DNA from 2 places in the Streptomyces sp. NPDC000404 genome. Region 1 is predicted to be linked to the other one. Evidence: predicted binding sites of a transcription regulator. Region 1 holds the regulator's gene; the other holds the start of a gene.
What was found. The regulator HspR, encoded in region 1, represses chaperone genes until heat shock. The targets are predictions, from matches to a motif close to TTGAGNNNNNNNNNCTCAA.
Positions count from the first base shown of each region.

Region 2: a site for HspR is predicted at 6,226-6,244, ahead of lon (endopeptidase La). Genes of this name have one in related genera too.

Region 1 covers NZ_JBEPDN010000007.1:98,476-107,939, forward strand. Annotated here, with positions in the region: gene ABT345_RS14990 (bifunctional polysaccharide deacetylase/glycosyltransferase family 2 protein) at 1-1,010, opposite strand, end outside; gene ABT345_RS14995 (YbjN domain-containing protein) at 1,319-1,852, opposite strand; gene clpB (ATP-dependent chaperone ClpB) at 1,939-4,566, opposite strand; gene ABT345_RS15005 (Uma2 family endonuclease) at 4,918-5,490, shown strand; gene ABT345_RS15010 (TIGR03618 family F420-dependent PPOX class oxidoreductase) at 5,540-5,944, shown strand; gene ABT345_RS15015 (hypothetical protein) at 6,045-6,449, shown strand; gene ABT345_RS15020 (heat shock protein transcriptional repressor HspR) at 6,583-7,032, opposite strand; gene dnaJ (molecular chaperone DnaJ) at 7,034-8,212, opposite strand; gene grpE (nucleotide exchange factor GrpE) at 8,258-8,920, opposite strand; gene dnaK (molecular chaperone DnaK) at 8,917-9,464, opposite strand, start outside.
Region 2 covers NZ_JBEPDN010000005.1:228,968-238,431, reverse strand. Annotated here, with positions in the region: gene ABT345_RS11250 (sensor histidine kinase) at 1-328, opposite strand, end outside; gene ABT345_RS11245 (hypothetical protein) at 937-1,782, shown strand; gene ABT345_RS11240 (MarR family winged helix-turn-helix transcriptional regulator) at 1,863-2,357, opposite strand; gene ABT345_RS11235 (lysozyme) at 2,791-3,648, shown strand; gene lon (endopeptidase La) at 3,726-6,203, opposite strand; gene ABT345_RS11225 (GNAT family N-acetyltransferase) at 6,406-7,197, shown strand; gene ABT345_RS11220 (rhomboid-like protein) at 7,258-8,055, opposite strand; gene ABT345_RS11215 (spermidine synthase family protein) at 8,250-8,996, shown strand; gene ABT345_RS11210 (response regulator transcription factor) at 9,138-9,464, shown strand, end outside.

The DNA of each region.
Region 1 (9,464 bases):
GTGATCTGGCGCAGCCGGGGCGCGCCGGGCCGCTCCCGCTCCAGCCGTCTGACGTGCGCGCGGGCGAAGAGCACCAGCGTGAACAGCCGGATCAGGCCGAGCGCGGCGGCGATCGTCAGCACCCAGGTCAGGGCGGAGACGGAGCTGCGGCCCAGCTGCTGGAACCAGATCAGCGCGGTGCCCAGCCAGCGCTGCGGGGCGCCCACCTCGGTCATGGCGGGCTCGGTGGCTCCGGTGCCCGCCGAGATGGTGGTGAAGCGGCGGGCGCCCGGGTCGGCCAGCAGCTGCTGGGTCTCGCGGTAGGCGAGGGAGGTCAGGCTGAACTGCCGCACCAGGCCATGGGCGGGCTTGCGGTGGGAGCGGTCCGCGGCGACCAGGGTGTAGCCGTGCTCGGAGGCGCGCTGCGCCGCGGGCCATTCGGCGCCGCACAGCGTGGCCACCGTGGTGGTCATCGGCATCCGCAGCAGCTTCGTCCGGAAACCGTCGGCACCGGCGAACGCGCCCTGAGTGAGCCGGAGTTCGAGGGCGCGGCGCACCCCGGAGGCGTTGCCCAGGTCGGCGCCGGTGTAGGAGTGGGAGCCGATTTCGTGACCCTCGGCCCGGATCTGCCGGACGAGGTCGGGGTACTGCGCGGCGTCCGCACCTTCGAGGAAGAAGGTCGCATGGGCACGGTGCTTCTTCAGCAGGGCGAGCAGCCGCGGGGTCCAGTAGGGGTCGGGGCCGCCGTCATAGGTGAGGGCGACGGTGCCGGCGGGCATCGAGGTGGAGCGGGCACCGTCGCCGTTGACGGTGAGGACGGGTCCGGCGTCCGCCGCGGCGGCGGGCACCGGCCGGGTGCAGTCCTGCTTGATCTTGGAGCCGTCGACCTCGTTCTCGGTCCAGCCCTGGAACAGCAGGGCGCCGAAGAGGACGGGCAGGGTCAGGGCGAGGAAGAGCCAGTGGGCCCGGGGATCCCTCGCCTGCTTGTGGCGGGCGGCGCCGTTGCCGGTCGCTTTACCGCGGGCCGCCATCAGCGGCGGACATCGGGACTGTGCGGGTCACCGGTGCCGTCCGATCTGTTCCGGTCCTGCCGCGGCGCCCGTATTCGCCACCTGGTCTCCACTGTCCGTTCACGCATGGCAGGGGAGTGTATCCGGGCCCTACCGGCCAGTTGGAGATCCGGTTCCCGCCATGGTGAGACAGTCGTACCGGAACGGGCAGCCGCTCCCATACGGCGGGAAAAGCGGGCGTTCCGCGCCGGTCGGGCAGCCCGCCGGACGCGCCGCGGGCCCCCGGAGCGGAAGCGTTCCGGGGGCCCGCGGCGGGCGGTGGAGAGGGCTCAGCCCTCGTCGTCCGGCTTGTCGTCGCCGGAGTCGTCGATCTCGGACTCCAGGCCGAGCTGCTCGACGATCCACTTGTCGAACTCGATGGAGGCACGGACCCAGCTGACCGTGCTCGACACGAAGTGCTCCAGCGCGACACCGGTGCCGACCAGCATCGACGCCTCACCGATCAGCCGGACGGTGCCGTCGTCGTGGGTGTGGGTGTACGCCTTGGGCCACAGGGTGCGGCGGTTCCAGTCGTCGATCGCCTCCAGCAGCTTGGCCTTGTCCTCCAGGCCGTGCGGGCGGTCGTAGAAGGTGCGGACGGAGAAGATCTGCTGCTCCTCCTCGCCGCGGAACATGAAGTACGTGCGGAACTGCTCCCACGGGGCGGCGAGGTCGCCTTCCTCGTCGATGACGTACTTGAGCTCCATCTGGTCGAGGAGCTGCTTGACCAGATCCTGGTCGGGCACGACGGGACCCTCGGGCCCGGTCGGCTGCGGTTCGGGCTGGCCCCCGAAATTCGGAATCGAGGAGGGGTCGATGCTCACCGTGGAATTCCCTTCGTATGGTCTGCGCCATCCTCCACCATGCCCGCCCCGTCCTGGCAACCCCGGACGGGGCGGAGCGTGGCGCGTCAGGCGGAGGCGGACGTCACGGCGAGGTGGTCGCCGTCCACGTCGACGCGGACGGTGTCGCCGTCCAGCACGTCGCCCGCCAGGATGGCGCGCGCCAGCTGGTCGCCGATGGCGGTCTGCACCAGGCGGCGCAGCGGCCGGGCGCCGTACGAGAGGTCCGGCGCCGGGGCGTTTGCCACCGGCTCCTGGCCGAGCCAGGCCAGCCAGGTCAGGGCCGCGTCGCTGACGTCGAGGGTCAGACGGCGGTCGGCGAGGCGCTTTTGCAGGTGGTCGATCTGGATCGAGGCGATCCGCTGGAGCTGGTCGGTGCCGAGCGGGTGGAAGACGACGAGGTCGTCGAGGCGGTTGAGGAACTCCGGCCGGAACGATGCCCGGACACTCTCCAGCACCTTCTCCTTCTTCTGCTCCTCCTTCAGCAGCGGGTCCATCAGGAAGTTCGAGCCGAGGTTGGAGGTGAGGATGAGGATGGTGTTCCGGAAATCGACGGTCCGGCCCTGGCCGTCGGTGAGGCGGCCGTCGTCGAGGACCTGGAGCAGCACGTCGAAGACCTCGTGGTGGGCCTTCTCCACCTCGTCCAGCAGCACCACGCTGTACGGCCGGCGGCGGACCGCCTCGGTCAGCTGGCCGCCCTCCTCGTAGCCGACGTAGCCGGGCGGCGCGCCGACGAGGCGGGCGACGGAGTGCTTCTCGCCGTACTCCGACATGTCGATGCGGACCATCGCCCGCTCGTCGTCGAAGAGGAAGTCGGCGAGCGCCTTCGCCAGCTCGGTCTTGCCGACGCCGGTGGGGCCGAGGAAGAGGAACGAGCCGGTGGGCCGGTCCGGGTCGGCGATGCCGGCGCGGGTGCGGCGCACCGCGTCGGATACCGCGCGCACCGCCTCGCCCTGGCCGATCAGCCGCTTGCCCAGCTCGTCCTCCATGCGCAGCAGCTTCTGCGTCTCGCCCTCCAGGAGGCGGCCGGCCGGGATGCCGGTCCAGGAGCCGACGACGTCGGCGATGTCGTCCGGGCCGACCTCCTCCTTCACCATCGACTCGGCGGACGCCTCCTGCTCCGCCTCGGCGGCAGCCGCCGCCTCCAGCTCCTGCTCCAGCTTCGGGATCTCGCCGTAGAGCAGCTTGGAAGCGGTGTCGAAGTCGCCGTCGCGCTGCGCCCGCTCGGCCTGTCCGCGCAGGTCGTCGAGGCGTTCCTTCAGCTCACCGACGCGGTTGAGGCCCTGCTTCTCCTTCTCCCAGCGGGCGGTCAGCCCGCGCAGCTCCTCCTCCTTGTCGGCGAGGTCGCGGCGGAGCTTCTCCAGCCGGGCGACGGAACCGGCGTCGGTCTCGTTCTTGAGCGCCAGCTCCTCCATCTTCAGCCGGTCCACCGAGCGCTGGAGCTCGTCGATCTCGACGGGCGAGGAGTCGATCTCCATCCGCAGCCGGGACGCGGCCTCGTCCACCAGGTCGATGGCCTTGTCGGGCAGGAAGCGGGAGGTGATGTAGCGGTCGGAGAGGGTGGCGGCGGCGACCAGCGCGGAGTCGGCGATGGCGACCTTGTGGTGCGCCTCGTAGCGCCCCTTGAGACCGCGCAGGATCGCGACGGTGTCCTCGACGGTCGGCTCGGCGACCAGCACCTGCTGGAAGCGGCGCTCCAGCGCCGGGTCCTTCTCGATCCGCTCGCGGTACTCGTCCAGCGTGGTCGCGCCGACCATCCGCAGCTCACCGCGGGCCAGCATCGGCTTGAGCATGTTGCCGGCGTCCATCGCGGAGTCGCCGCCGGCGCCCGCGCCGACGACGGTGTGCAGCTCGTCGATGAAGGTGATGATCTGGCCGTCGCTGGACTTGATCTCCGCGAGGACGGTCTTCAGCCGCTCCTCGAACTCACCGCGGTACTTCGCGCCCGCGACCATCGCGCCGAGGTCGAGCGCGACCAGCCGCTTGTTCCGCAGCGACTCGGGCACGTCGCCCTTGACGATGCGCTGGGCCAGCCCCTCGACGACGGCGGTCTTGCCGACGCCGGGCTCGCCGATGAGCACCGGGTTGTTCTTCGTCCGGCGGGAGAGGACCTGCACCACGCGGCGGATCTCGTGGTCCCGGCCGATGACCGGGTCGAGCTTGCCCTCGCGCGCCGCCGCGGTGAAGTCCGTACCGAACTTCTCCAGCGCCTTGTACGTGCCCTCCGGGTCGGCGTTGGTGACCCGGCGCTCGCCCCGCGACTCCTCGAACGCGGCGAGCAGCTTCTTGGCGGACGCGCCCTGCTCGTCGAGGAGCGCACCGGTGGCGCCGCCCTTGGCCGCGATGCCGATGAGCAGGTGCTCGGTGGAGACATAGGCGTCGCCCAGCTCCTTGGCGCGGTGGGCGGCGTCCGCGAGGACGGCCAGCAGCTCGCGGTCGGGCTGCGGCGGCGCGACCGTCGAGCCCTGCACGCTGGGCAGCGCGGCCAGGCGCCGCTCGGCGCCGCCGCGCAGCACCGCGGCGTCCGCGCCGACGGCGGCCAGCAGATCGGTGATGTTCGCGTTGCTGTCGGCCGGCCCGGCCAGCAGCGCGAGCAGCAGATGGGCGGACGTCATGTCCGCGTGCCCGGCGGTGATCGCCCGCTCGTTGGCGGCGCTCAGCGCCTCCCGGCTCTTGTTGGTCAGCTCGGCGTCCACGGTCGCGGGGTCCTCCTCGTGCTCGGCGTTCTCGTCCTGTACTGCCGGTCCGCCCGTCGGCGGGCGCGTACGGCGCTTCCGCACATGCCCTGACCGACGGCCAGTAAGTTGAGTCTACGACACTCAAGGACGAAGTTGAGCGGGGTTGACTCAAGATTACGGAAAGGGCGGCGGCACCCGGACGGCTTTCGCGGTACCCCGGCGCCGAGCCTGCCGCGCGGCGGCGGCGTCCGGGTTCCCCGCGACGCACGACGCCACACCTACGGGTGAACGGGTTGACATATGCCAGTGGCAGCCGCCGTCGGGCGCCGACACTGACCTGCAACGCAATGGAGGTGCAGCATGACGGCTATGGCATACGAGCCGACGGCGACCGACCAGCAGACCCTCCTGGACTTCTTCCTCGGCATGGACACCCCCCATGGGTTCCGCGCCGAGTTCATCGAGGGGGAGATCGTTGTGTCACCGCCGACCGACGGGGATCACGAGGACTACCTGAGCACGCTGGTCAGGCAGCTAATCCGGTCCCCGGCGACCGAGATGGATGTTTCGGGGAACAAGGGCCTGGTTCTGCCGAGCGGAGGGCGGTGCACCAAGAACCACGTCATCCCCGACGCCACGGTTGCACCGCGTCGCCTCCGCCGCTTCCGGGGCGCCGAGCCCTGGATGTCACCCGACGGCGTCGCCCTTGTCGTCGAGGTGACCAGCAGCAAGGCGGAGGGGGACCGCATCGCCAAGCGCCACTGCTACGCCCGCGGCGCCCTCCCCCTCCATCTCCTCGTCGACCGCGAGACCTCCACGGTCACGCTGTTCAGCGAACCCGAAGGCGACGACTACCGCGAGTCCCACTCCGTCGCCTTCGGCATGCCGCTGCCGCTCCCCGCCCCCTTCTCCTTCACTCTGGAGACCGGCGACTTCCTCTGAGCCGCGTACGGCGAGGAGCGGCCCGTCGCCCGTTTCGTACGCTTCCCCCATGGCCCACGATCTCGCCGCCCTCAGCCCCGCCTACCTCGCGTTCTGGGGTGAGCACGTCATGTCGACGCTGACCACACCGCGGCGCGACGGATCCCCGCACGTCGTGCCGGTCGGCGTGACGTACGACGCGGAGCAGCGGATCGCGCGGGTCATCACGCGCGGCGGCTCCACCAAGGCGCGCAACGTGCTGGCCGCCGGGGCGGACGGGGCGCGGGTCGCGGTCTGCCAGGTGGCCGGGCGGCGCTGGGCGACGCTGGAGGGGATCGCCCGGGTGCGGACGGACGCGGCGGCGGTCGCGGACGCCGAGCGCCGGTACGCCGAGCGGTACGGCCGGACGCCGACGCCCAACCCGGAGCGGGTGGCGATCGAGATCACCGTGACCCGGGCGCTCGGCAAGGCCTGAGCGGGCACGACGCGGCTTGTGCGGCGGGTGAACGCGCCGTTACCGCGGGCGCCGTACGCCGGTATCGTCGCCCGCACACCGACCCCGCCCGGAGGGCACGATGAACCCGGTCCGCGCCACCGCCCTCGCCTGTCTGATGCCGCTGTCGGAGCTGGGCGACGAGCCCTTCCTCGTCGACGACCGCGGTCAGCACGCGATGTGCGAACGGTGGGCGGCGGCCCGCGGCTACGCCCTCACCTGCCGGCTGAGCCTGCACCGGCTGCCCGCCGGCCACCCCACGCTCTGGCGCGATGTGGACCGCGGACTGGTCGATGTCTTCGTGGCCCCGCACCGCCGCGCGCTGGAGCACGCGGTGGACGACGCCGACGCCTTCGCCGCCCGCTGCGCCGCCGCCGGCGTCCGCCTGGCCACCGCCGACCTCGACGAACCGGTCTACGACCGCACGCTGACCTCGGGCGTCCACCGCCGCCTGTCGATGCCGACGGCGGGATACGGCGGACGCTGAGCGGCGGCAGACCCGGGCGGCCGGGCGGACCGCGAGGCCCCGGACACAACCGGCCCGCGCGCCCCGGCCCCGGACATGCGAAAGGGCCGGGTCGCCCCGGCCCTCTTCGCCGCTCACCACCGCACCGCGGCGGTCACTCGCCCCGCTTGGGGCGCCACACCACCAGTGCGCTGGTCTGCTGCACATCCTGATACGGCACCAGATCGCGGCGGTAGGACGCGTGCACCGCGGCCTCCCGCTGCCGCATCGCGCTGGCCGCGCCCTCCAGGGCTCCCTGGAGTTCGGCGACCCGCTGCTGGAGGGCCGTGACCTGGTTCTCCAGCTCGATGATGCGCTTGATGCCGGCGAGGTTGATGCCCTCGTCCTGGGACAGCTGCTGCACCGTGCGGAGCAGTTCGATGTCCCGGGCGGAGTACCGGCGGCCCCGCCCGGCCGTGCGGTCGGGCGAGACCAGGCCCAGCCGGTCGTACTGACGCAGGGTCTGCGGATGCAGGCCGGAGAGCTGAGCCGCGACGGAGATGACGTATACCGGCGAATCTTCGGTCAGTTCGTACGGATTCCGACGGTGACCCCGGCTGTCCATCTCATGCTCCCTTCGCGGCCTGGAACAGCTCCGCCCGCGGATCCTGATCCGCGGTCGCCTCGCGATAGGACTCCAGCGACTCCTTCGCCTTGTCGCCGAGGTCCTTGGGAACGATCACCTCGACGGTGACCAGCAGGTCACCCCGGGTGCCGTCCTTCCGCGTCGAGCCCTTGCCCCGCGCCCGCATGGTGCGGCCGTTGGGCGTACCCGGCGCGATCTTGAGCGTGACGGGCGGGCCGCCGAGCGTCGGCACCCGCACCTCGCCGCCGAGCGCCGCCTCCGGGAAGGTGACCGGCACCGTGACGGTGAGGTTGTCGCCCTTGCGGCCGAAGACCGGGTGCGGCTGGACGTGCACCACGACGTAGAGATCGCCCGCCGGACCGCCGTGCTCGCCGGGCGTGCCCTTGCCGCGCAGCCGGATGCGCTGCCCGTCCAGGACGCCCGCCGGGATGCGGACCTGCATCGTCCGGGCGCTGCTGGCCCGGCCGCTGCCCTTGCAGACCTCGCAGGGGTTCTCCGCGATCAGGCCGCGGCCCTTGCAGTCGGCGCACGGATCGGTGAGCGAGAAGCCGCCGCCCGCGCCCCGGCTGACCTGACCGGTGCCCACGCAGGTCGGGCAGACCCGCGGGGTGCCGTTCTTGTCGCCGGTGCCCGAGCACGCCTTGCACGGCTCCTTGCTGGACATCCGCAGCGGGACCGTGGCCCCGTCCACCGCCTCGGTGAAGCTCAGCGTCACCTCGGACTCGATGTCCTGCCCCCGCCGCGGCTGGGTACGGGTGCCCGCCCCGCCGCCGCGGTTGAACAGGCCGCCGAAGACGTCCCCGAGGCCCCCGCCGAAGCCGCCGCCACTTCCCTGCTGGCCCGGCGTGCCCCCGAAGAGGTCGCCGAGGTCGAAGTTGAAGTTGCCGCCGCCCCCGCCGGGACCGGGACGGAAGCCACCGTTGCCGAACAGCGCCCGCGCCTCGTCGTACTCCTTGCGGCGCTTGGGGTCGCCGAGGATGTCGTTCGCCTCGGAGATCTCCTTGAAGCGCGCCTCGGCGCCGGAGTCACCGGTGTTGGCGTCCGGGTGGTTCTCCCGGGCGAGCTTGCGGTACGCCTTCTTGATCTCGGCGTCGGTGGCGTCCTTCGGGACGCCGAGGACCTTGTAGTAGTCCTTCTCGACGAAGTCCTTCGTGCTCATCCCCGACGTCCCTCCTTCCGTGTCTTCTTCTCTGCCGTCCGCACGTCAGCCCTCGTCCGGGCCACCGTTTTCCTCGTCCGAAGCCTTGGCGCCGTCCTCGGATGCGGACTTGCCGGCCTGCGCACCCGGCTGCGGCTCGGCGACGGCGACCCGCGCGGGGCGGATCGTTCGCTCACCGATGCGATACCCGGGCTGCAGGATGGCCACGCACGTGGTCTCCGTGACGTCCGGTGCGTACGAGTGCATCAGGGCTTCGTGGATCGTCGGGTCGAAGGGCTCGCCCTCCTTGCCGAACTGCTGCAGGCCCAGCTTCGCGACCACGGTCTCCAGCGATTCGGCCACCGACTTGAAGCCGCCGACCAGCTCGCCGTGATCGCGGGCGCGGCCCACGTCGTCGAGGACCGGGAGCAGCTCGGACAGGAGGTTCGCCGCGGCGATCTCCTTGACCGCGACGCGGTCCCGCTCCACCCGGCGCCGGTAGTTCTGGTACTCGGCCTGGAGCCGCTGGAGGTCCGCGGTGCGCTCGGTGAGCGCGGAGCGGGCCTGGTCCAGCTGCGCGGTGAGCGCGACGTCCTGCGCGCCCTGCTTGTCGTCCCCGGCCGGGGCCGAGCCCGCCTTGTCGGCGGACTCGGCTCGTGCCGCGTCGTCAGCTGCGGACTCGGCGGAGACGTCGGGCTTCTCGTCGAAGCCCGGGGTCTCCTCGGTCACGCCGCACCGTCCTTCTTGGGCTTCTCGTCGTCGACGATCTCGGCGTCCACGACGTCGTCCTCGGCCTTGGCCTGGCCCGCACCGGCGCCGGCGGCACCGGCCTCGGCGCCCGCGGCCTGGGCGTCGGCGTACATGGCCTGGCCCAGCTTCTGCGAGACGGCAGCGACCTTCTCGGTGGCGGTGCGGATCTCGGCGGAGTCCTCGCCCTTGAGCTTCTCCTTCAGCTCGCCGACGGCGGTCTCGACCTCGGTCTTCACCTCGGCGGGAACCTTGTCCTCGTTGTCCTTGAGGAACTTCTCCGTCTGGTAGACGAGCTGCTCGCCCTGGTTACGGGACTCGGCGGCCTCGCGGCGCTTCGCGTCCTCGTCCGCGTACTGCTCCGCCTCCTGGCGCATGCGGTCGACCTCGTCCTTCGGCAGCGAGGAGCCGCCGGTGACGGTCATCTTCTGCTCCTTGCCCGTGCCCAGGTCCTTGGCGGTCACGTGCATGATGCCGTTGGCGTCGATGTCGAAGGAGACCTCGATCTGCGGGACACCGCGCGGGG
Region 2 (9,464 bases), on a different contig from region 1:
TCTCGGCGGCGGCGTAGACGGCGGTCTCGCCGGACGCGTTCTGGGCGGCGGCGCGCAGATCGCGCAGCTGCCGGTCGACGCGGGAGCGCAGCGGTTCGTAGCCGGCGGCGGTGCTGCCGGCCCGTCCGGTGGCGATGTACGACGTCATGGTGTCGCGCTCGTCCGCCAGGGAGTGGGACAGCGCTATCGCCCGTGAGTCGAGTTGGGCGAGGTCGACGAGGCGCTGGCTGGTGTGGGTGTCGTCCACCGCGGCGCTGATGCCGGGGGCACCGGCGCCTGCGACGGCGACCGCGACCACCGCCACCGCGCCCATCAGGCGGTTGCGCACCCGCGCGGGGCGCCTGCCCGCGGGGTCACCACCGGTCGTCGTGCCGGGGCCTTGGCCCGTGTCCGGTACCGGGACCGGTCGGGCCGGCGTTCCCGGCTTCCCTGCGCTGCCCCGAAGCCGCTTCTTCCGCACCGCTGCTCGCATTCCTGTCTCGCCTGCCCACGCCGAGTGGCGCGCGGGTCCGGCTCGGTTTCCGCTCGCGGGGCGAACCTGCGCGAAACCGCAGCAGTGCACACTTCCGCGAAGGGAAACAGCCCGGCTTTGCGCGGCGCGACGTATGTCCCGGCCCGCCCCCCATGATCCGGGAAGCGACCTTTCCACCGGCTCCGCGCAGTGGCTCGGCAACACTTGCCCGGCCACGCGAATGAGTGAACATCAATCGGAAGTTGACCATCAACTTCCGTGCATGGCCGATTCTCGATGCAACCCGGCGCAACGTTGCGGTGCGTTTGGAGAACCGGTCGGCTCCTGCAAAGATGCCCGCCCGCATCGCGCGCGCCCCCGCACAAGGTGCCCCGTCGCGGGCGCCGGAGGGCAGGTCGCCGGCCACCCGCCCGCGCGGCGCCGCCACCGCCGCCGCCCGGCGGCGCTCCGGCAGACTGCCCGGCATGCGCATCGAACTCGCCGTCGCACCGGGCGATCCCCAACACCCAAACGAGGACTACGCTTCCGTCGCCCTGCCCGCGTCCGGCCAGGGAGGAAGCCTGGTGCTGCTGGACGGCGTGACCCCGCCCGAGGGCGGCTACGGCTGCCTCCACACCGTGCCGTGGTTCACCGCGCGCCTGGGGGGCGCGATGCTCGAACTGTCGGTTTCGCACCGGGACATGACGCTCCCTGAGGTGCTCGCGGCAGCCATCTCCCGGACCGCTGCCGTTCACCGGTCGACATGTGACCTTTCTCACCCCCGCACTCCGCAGGCCACAGTAGTGGCCGTGCGCTGGTCCGACGAGAGCGTCGAGCACCTCGTACTCTCCGATTCGGCCCTGTTGTTGACGGGCGCGGACGGCGGCGTGGTGCCGGTGCTCGACACCCGGCTCGACGAGCTGACCCCGGCGGTCCGTGCCGAGCGCGAGGCGCTGCGGGCGCTGCCGCGCGGCTCGGCCGGGCGGACCGCGGCCGCCCGCGCGTATGTCCGCTCCGTCGAGGCGCTGCGCAACGCCGAGGGCGGGTTCTTCACCGCGGCGGCCGATCCGTCGGTGGCCGCCCGGGCGGTCACCGGGTGCACCCCGCGCTCCGAGGTGCGGGCGGTGACCGCGCTCAGCGACGGCGCCGGGCGCTGGGTCGAGGTGTTCCGCGAGGGGTCCTGGCAGGAGTGCGCGGCGCTGGTGGCGCGCGAGGGGCCGCAGGCGCTGATCGACGCGGTCCGCGCGGCGGAGGCGGCGGACCCGGCGGGCGCCGCCTTCCCGCGCGGCAAGGCGCGGGACGACGCGGCGGTGGTGCACGTGGAGCCGTGAGGGCGGCAGGCGGCGGGCGGCGGCCGCCCGGCGCGCGGGGACACACCGCGCGCCCCCGGCGCCGCCCGCCGGGGCGCGTGCTACGACGCGTCCTCCCCCTCCTGTTCGGCGTTGAGGCGGTGCAGCAGACGGCTCAGCTCGGCGACCTCGGTGCGCTCCCAGGAGGCGAGGCGGCGGGCGTAGCGGGCGCGGCGGGCGAGGCGGGCCCGGCAGTAGCGGTCGCGGCCCTCGTCGGTGAGGCGGACCAGGACGGCGCGGCCGTCGGCGGGGTCGGGCTCGCGGGTGACCAGGCCGAGCCCTTCGAGGGCGCGCAGTTGGCGGCTCATCGTCGCCTTGCCGACGCCGAAGTACCCGGCCAGGTCGGTGGCGCGCTGCGCCCCGGCGTCGGAGAGGCGCACCAGCAGGCCGTACGCGGCGGGCTCCATGCCGGGGTGGACCTCGCGGGCCAGCTCGCCGGAGGAGGCGCGGGCCCGGCGCAGGAACACCGCCAATTCGCGCTCCAGGGCGAGGAATACGTGGTCCACACCCGCCGCGTCGCCGTGGTCCGCCGCTCCGTCGGCTCCGGTGTTGTGCACGTCAGCACCCTTTCCGGCGTTTCCGTTCGTGAAAAGTTTCCGCTTGCCGCCGCCGAAGCCGCAGCTTGGCCAGTATTTCGCAGGATTAGACCAACGGCAGCCCCGCGTCCCCCTTTTATCGCCGCGGTCTACGCGCGTATCGTCATTTCTGGCATGGCCACACCAAGTCAGGTGCCGGGCCTGCCCGGTCCGCGCACGGCGTCCGCACCGACGGCGCCCGCGCGCACCGCGTACGTCGCACCGCCGCACCACCGCACCTTCGCACCTCGGCACTTCCGCACGTCGGCACCTGCACTTCCGCACCACGCACCGCACCCCGCCGCGCCCCGCGGCGGTCGCCGCCGTACCCCGGTGGCGCGTGACACCGGGGCCGTGGTCCGCCGCGGCTCCGTATCCCCCCTCAGGTCACCTCGGACGAAAACCGGAGGCACGCATGCTCGTGCACAGGTCGGGCTCACCCCACCGCACCCGCACCCTGGCCACCGCGGCCGGCTCCCTGCTCGCGACCCTCGCGCTGCTGGTGGGCCTGCCCGGCAGCGCCACGGCCGCCGCGACGCCCGCCAAGGACGCGCCCGAACCCTCCCACCCCGCCCAGGACTGGGCCGGATCGCAGATCGCCGCACACGAGGGCACCGGCTCCGACCGGCCGGCGACCGGGCTGCTCGCCGGCGTCGAGGGTGTCGACGTCAGCGGTCACCAGGGCAGCGTCGACTGGACGACGCTCTGGAACAGCGGCGTGAAGTTCGCGTACGTCAAGGCGACGGAGTCGACGAGCTACACCAACCCCTCCTTCGCGCAGCAGTACAACGGCTCGTACAACGTCGGCATGATCCGCGGCGCGTACCACTTCGCCACGCCGAACACCTCCAGCGGCGCCGCCCAGGCCAACTACTTCGTCGACCACGGCGGCGGCTGGTCCAAGGACGGCAAGACCCTGCCGGGCGCGCTGGACATGGAGTACAACCCGTACGGCGACACCTGCTACGGCATGAGCGCCGCCGGGCTCGTCAACTGGATGAAGGACTGGTTCGCGACCTACAAGTCGCGCACCGGCCGCGACGCCGTCATCTACACCTCCACCAGCTGGTGGAAGCAGTGCACCGGCAACAACACGAGCTTCGGCAGCATCAACCCGCTGTGGGTGCCGCGCTACGGCTCGTCGGTCGGTGAACTCCCGGGCGGCTGGGGCTTCCACACCATCTGGCAGTACACCTCGACCGGCCCGTACGTCGGGGACCACAACTCCTTCAACGGCGCGTACGACCGGCTGCAGGCGCTCGCCAACGGCTGATCCCGGCGCGAAGAAGGGCCCCTCCCGCGCGTTGCGGGAGGGGCCCCTCTTCCGGGGTGCGGTGCCCGTCGCGTCCGTCACGCCGCGGCGGGCACCGCACCGTCCGCCGCGCCCGGGGCGCGGACCGGCGTGGCCGCGTCGGTCAGCGCCAGCTCCAACACCGTGCGCACATCGGTGACCGGCCGGACGTCGAGGGCCCGCAGGACCTCCTCGGGGACGTCGTCCAGATCCGGTGCGTTGCGCTGCGGGATGATCACCGTGGTGATGCCGGCGCGGTGCGCGGCCAGCAGCTTCTGCTTGATCCCGCCGACCGGCAGCACCCGCCCCGTCAGCGACACCTCACCGGTCATCGCCACGTCCGGCCGCACCTGACGGCCGGAGAGCAGCGAGGCCAGCGCGGTGGTCATCGTGACGCCCGCGCTCGGCCCGTCCTTCGGGACGGCGCCGGCCGGTACGTGCAGATGGACGCCGCGCTCCTTGAGGTCGCCGACCGGCAGCTCCAGCTCCGCGCCGCGCGAGCGCAGGAACGACAGCGCGATGTGCGCCGACTCCTTCATCACGTCGCCGAGCTGACCGGTGAGCGTCAGACCCGAGGCGCCGGTCTCCGGGTCGGCGAGCGACGCCTCGACATAGAGCACGTCGCCGCCGGCGCCGGTGACCGCGAGTCCGGTGACGACCCCGGGCACGGCGGTCCGCCGCACGGCCGGGTCCTGCGCCGACTCCGGCGTGTGGTGCGGCCGTCCGATCAGCGGGCGCAGCTCCTCGGCGGTGACGGTGAACGGCAGCTCCTGCTCGCCCAGTTCGTGGCGGGCGGCCACCTTGCGCAGCAGCCGGGCCACCGCGCGCTCCAGGTTCCGCACGCCCGCCTCGCGGGTGTACTCGCCGGCCAGGCTGCGCAGCGCGTCGTCGCTCAGCGTGACCTCGCCGGGCGCGAGTCCGGCCAGCTCCAGCTGGCGCGGGAGCAGGTGGTCGCGGGCGATGACGATCTTCTCGTCCTCGGTGTAGCCGTCCAGCCGCACCAGCTCCATCCGGTCGAGCAGCGGTCCGGGGATGGCGTCGAGGACGTTGGCGGTGGCGAGGAACACCACGTCGCTGAGGTCGAGTTCGACCTCCAGGTAGTGGTCGCGGAAGGTGTGGTTCTGCGCCGGGTCGAGGACCTCCAGGAGGGCCGCCGCGGGGTCGCCGCGGTAGTCGGAGCCGACCTTGTCGATCTCGTCGAGCAGCACCACCGGGTTCATCGAACCGGCTTCCTTGATCGCCCGGACGATGCGGCCGGGCAGCGCGCCGACGTACGTCCGCCGGTGGCCGCGGATCTCCGCCTCGTCGCGGACGCCGCCGAGCGCCACCCGGACGAAGGAGCGGCCCATGGCGCGGGCGACGGACTCGCCGAGCGAGGTCTTGCCGACGCCGGGCGGGCCGACCAGCGCCAGCACGGCGCCCCCGGCGCGGCGCCCGCCGCCGGAAGCGGTCCCGGCGCCGGCGTCGTCGGCGGCGGCGCGTTCGGCGCGGCGCTTGCGGACCGCCAGGTACTCGGTGATCCGCTCCTTGACGTCCTCCAGACCGGCGTGGTCCGCGTCCAGCACGGCGCGGGCGCCGGGGATGTCGTAGGCGTCCTCGGTCCGTTCGTTCCACGGCAGTTCGAGGACGGTGTCGAGCCAGTTGCGGATCCAGGGGCCCTCGGGGCTCTGGTCGCCGGCCCGCTCCAGCTTGTCGACCTCCTTGAGCGCGGCCTTGCGGACGTCCTCGGGCAGGGCCGCGGCCTCGACGCGGGAGCGGTAGTCGCCGCTCTCGTCAGCGTCGTCGCCGGTCAGGTCGGACAGCTCCTTGCGGACCGCCTCCAGCTGCCGCCGCAGCAGGAATTCGCGCTGCTGCTTGTCGACGCCCTCCTGGACGTCCTTGGCGATGGACTCGGCGACGTCCTGCTCGGCCAGATGGTCGCGGAGCGTCTCGGTGGCGAACTTCAGCCGGGCGACCGGGTCGGTGGTCTCCAGCAGGCGGACCTTCTGCTCGACGGTGAGGAACGGCGAGTAGCCGGCGTTGTCGGCGAGGGCGGCGACGTCCTCGATCTGCTGGACGCGGTCGACGACCTGCCAGGCGCCGCGCTTGCGCAGCCAGCTGGTGGCCAGCGCCTTGTACTCGGTGACCAGCTCGGTCACGGCGCCGGGCAGGGTGCGGCCGCCCTCGCCGTCGGTGGCGCCCGGCACCGTCTCCTCGACGGCGCTGCCCGCGACCCACAGGGCGGCGCCCGGGCCGGTGGTGCCGGAGCCGATGCGCACCCGGCGCAGCCCGCGGATGAGCGCGCCCGGGTCGCCGTCGGACAACCGGCCGACCTGCTCGATCCGTCCGAGCGTGCCGATCGCGGCGTAGGTGCCGTCGACCCGGGGCACAAGCAGCACCTCCGGCTTGTTGCCCTGGACGGCGGCGGACTGCGCGGCCTCGACGGCGGCCCGTACGTCGGCGTCCGACAGGTCCAGCGGCACGACCATCCCGGGCAGGACCACCTCGTCATCGAGGGGCAGCACCGGCAGAGTGAGCGTGTGGGACGACGAAGCCATGATCTCCCCTTCGGCAGGCAAGTTGAGCTGTACCCACTCAATGCGGGAGGGCGGGGAGTTGTTCCCCCTTCCGTGTTCGCCGTGAGCGATCAGCGGGTCGCGGTCCGCCGCGACGGCCGCGCGGCCCGCTCCCCGCTGCGGCATCCGTGGCCCGCCCGAGCGCCGCCGGAAAACCGCTTGCCGGCCCTCGTACCGTCGAACCGTGACGGACATCGACGGCCTGCTCGCGGCCTACGACGAGCGGATGCGGGGCACCCCGCCGGACCTTCCCCGGGGCGTCACCCAGGAGCAGGACGGGCCGCTGACGCGGCTGACCGGACAGTTCCGCGGCTTCCTCAGCGGCCCGCCGGACCTGGGCGTCGGCGGCGCCGAGCTGGACGCGCTGATCGCCCGGCAGTGCGCGGTGTTCGCCGCCCGGGGCGAGGCCGTGGAGTGGAAGACCCGCGGCCACGACCGGCCGGCGGACCTCCCCGAGCGGCTGCGGGCCGCCGGGTTCGTGCCCGAGGAGCCGGAGACGGTGCTCATGGGCCGCGCCCGGGAGCTGGCCGGGGACCCGGTGCTCCCCGAGGGCGTCACGCTGCGTCAGGTCACCGACGACGCCGACCTGCGGCGCATCGCGGCGATGGAGACGGCGGCCTGGGGCGACGACCACGGCTGGCTGGCCGACGACCTGATCGCCCGCGTCGCGGCCGCCCCGGACGCCATCGCCGTGCTGGTGGCGGAGGCCGCGGGCGAGGTGGTCTCGGCGGGCTGGCTGGTGCTGCGGCCCGGCTCCGGCTTCGCGAGCCTGTGGGGCGGCTCGACGCTGCCCGCCTGGCGCGGCCGCGGCATCTACCGCGCCCTGGTCTCCGCCCGCGCCATGCTCGCGGTGGCGCACGGCGCGGACCTCCTCCAGGTCGACGCCTCCGCCGCCAGCGCCCCGATCCTGCGCCGGCTCGGCTTCCACGCCGTCACCACGACCACGCCGTACGTGTGGACGCCCGGCGGCGGATGAGCCGTCCCGGGGAGCGGCGGGGCGGGCGGGCGGGGCGCGGACGCTCGCCGCGCCCCCGGCTCAGCGCCGCCGCGCCCCCGTCACCGGCGCGGGACGCCCCACCGCCGCGCGTCCCGCCGCCGCCCGCCGCAGCGCCGGATGCCCCAGGTCGCCGTGGAGCCGCGCCGGGCGCGGGCCGGACCGCGCCCGGCGCAGCAGCGGCCAGGACGCGACGCCGAGCGCGAGGGAAACGAGGTGGCCGCCGGAGCTGAGCGGGTCGGCGAAGGTCAGCAGGTCCGCGGCGGCGTAGCAGGCGGCGCCGCCCAGCAGCGGCCGGCCCAGCCGCCCCGGCAGCACTCCGGCCAGCGCTCCGGCGCAGGTCATCACGCCGTAGCTGATGCCGTAGTCGAGGCGGTGCGCAGCGCCCGGCGGCAGCGCCCCGGCGGCGACGGCGGCGCCCACCGGCAGCTCCGTGGCGAGGGTGGCCAGCACATGGCCGCCGAGGAAGACCGCGAGGGTGCGCGCGGCGCCGACCCGCCGCTCCAGCGCCGCGAGCACCACGACGAAGGCGAGCGCGAAGCCGGAGAGCAGCCCGCCGTCGATCCACAGCGCGCTCGCCACCAGCACCCGCACCGGCGTCGCCGCCAGATGCGCCGCGTCCGTGCTGGAGGCCCGCAGCAGCTCGGCCACCCGCGCCGGATCCGCGTACGCCGCGAAGAGCGAGGTGGCCACCAGCAGCAGCGCGTACCAGAAGGTGAACGGCGTCGCCCGGGGCCCGGGCAGCAACCGCCCCGGCCACCGCGCCGCCCCGCGCCGACCGCCGCGGGCGGGCGCCCCGGCCGCCCCGGCCCCGCCCCGTGCCCGGTTCACCCCGCTCACCGCACCCCTCCGTCGCCGCCGTCGCGCTCCCCGCTCCGTCCGCCGTACCCAACGCGCGGCGGCGCCCGGCCGTTCGCCGCGCCCCGCCCCGGCGTGCGTGAGGTACGTCACGGCACACAACCCGCGGCGGGCCCGCCGCGTTGCCCGGGCAATCGGTTGGACCCGCGCCCGCGCGGTTGGCCAGGATGGTCGGCATGACTCCCGTTCCCCCCGACCCGACCTTCCCCACCCCGGCCGGCCCCGCGGACGGCCCGGTCACGCTGGACCGCCGCGAGGGCCCGTACGGCGAGGTGGTGCTGCGCCGGCGCGGCGGCGCGGACGGCTCCGGCGGCGCGCCGGTCTTCGAGATCATCGCCAACGGCTGCTTCCTGATGGACACCTCCGACGGCCGCTCCGAGCGGCTGCTGATCGATGCGGCGCTGGCCGGCCTGCCGCCGGAGCGGACGCGTCCGGCCGTGCTGATCGGCGGCCTCGGCGTGGGGTTTTCGCTGGTCAGAGCGGTGGAGGAGGGGCGTTGGGGGCGGATTGCGGTGGTCGAGCGGGAGGCCGCGGTGATCGACTGGCACCGCACCGGACCGCTGGGCGCCCTGACCGGCCGCGCGCTCGCCGACCCCCGCGCCGCGATCGTCCACGCCGACCTCGTCGACCACCTGCGAAACGACGCGGCCCCGGGCTCGTACGACGCGCTGTGCCTGGACATCGACAACGGTCCGGACTGGACGGTCACCGACGGCAACGACGGGCTCTACTCCCCCGCCGGGCTCGCGGCCTGCCACGCGGCGCTGACGGCGGGCGGGGTGCTGGCCGTCTGGTCGGCCCAGCCGTCGCCCGCCTTCGACCAGGCCCTCCGGAATGCCGGTTTCCAGCGCGTTCGCACGGAAGAGGTGCCTGTCACCCGAGGTGTCCCCGATGTTGTTCACCTCGCGCACAAGGGCGCGTAGCCGACAGTCACACCGTGCGCTTACGCTGCTCCCCTGGATGTGACGCGGCGCGGCGATCCGCGCCCTGCGACGGGCCGCCGCGCGCTGCCGCACGTCCACTCACTACGCGACCAGGCACACGGGGACATGCAGGGGCGGGCGATGGACCAGACTCAAACCAGCCAGGGCGGCACCGCCGCGGCCACGCCGGGCGCCCAGCGCCGGGTGCTGGTCGTGGAGGACGACCCGACGATCGTGGACGCCATCGCGACCCGGCTGCGCGCCGAGGGCTTCCAGGTGCAGACGGCGACGGACGGCCCGGCCGCCGTCGACACCGCCGAGGCGTGGCAGCCCGATCTGCTGGTCCTCGACGTGATGCTGCCGGGCTTCGACGGCCTGGAGGTCTGCCGCCGGGTGCAGGCGCAGCGCCCGGTGCCGGTGATGATGCTCACCGCGCGCGACGACGAGACCGACATGCTGGTCGGCCTC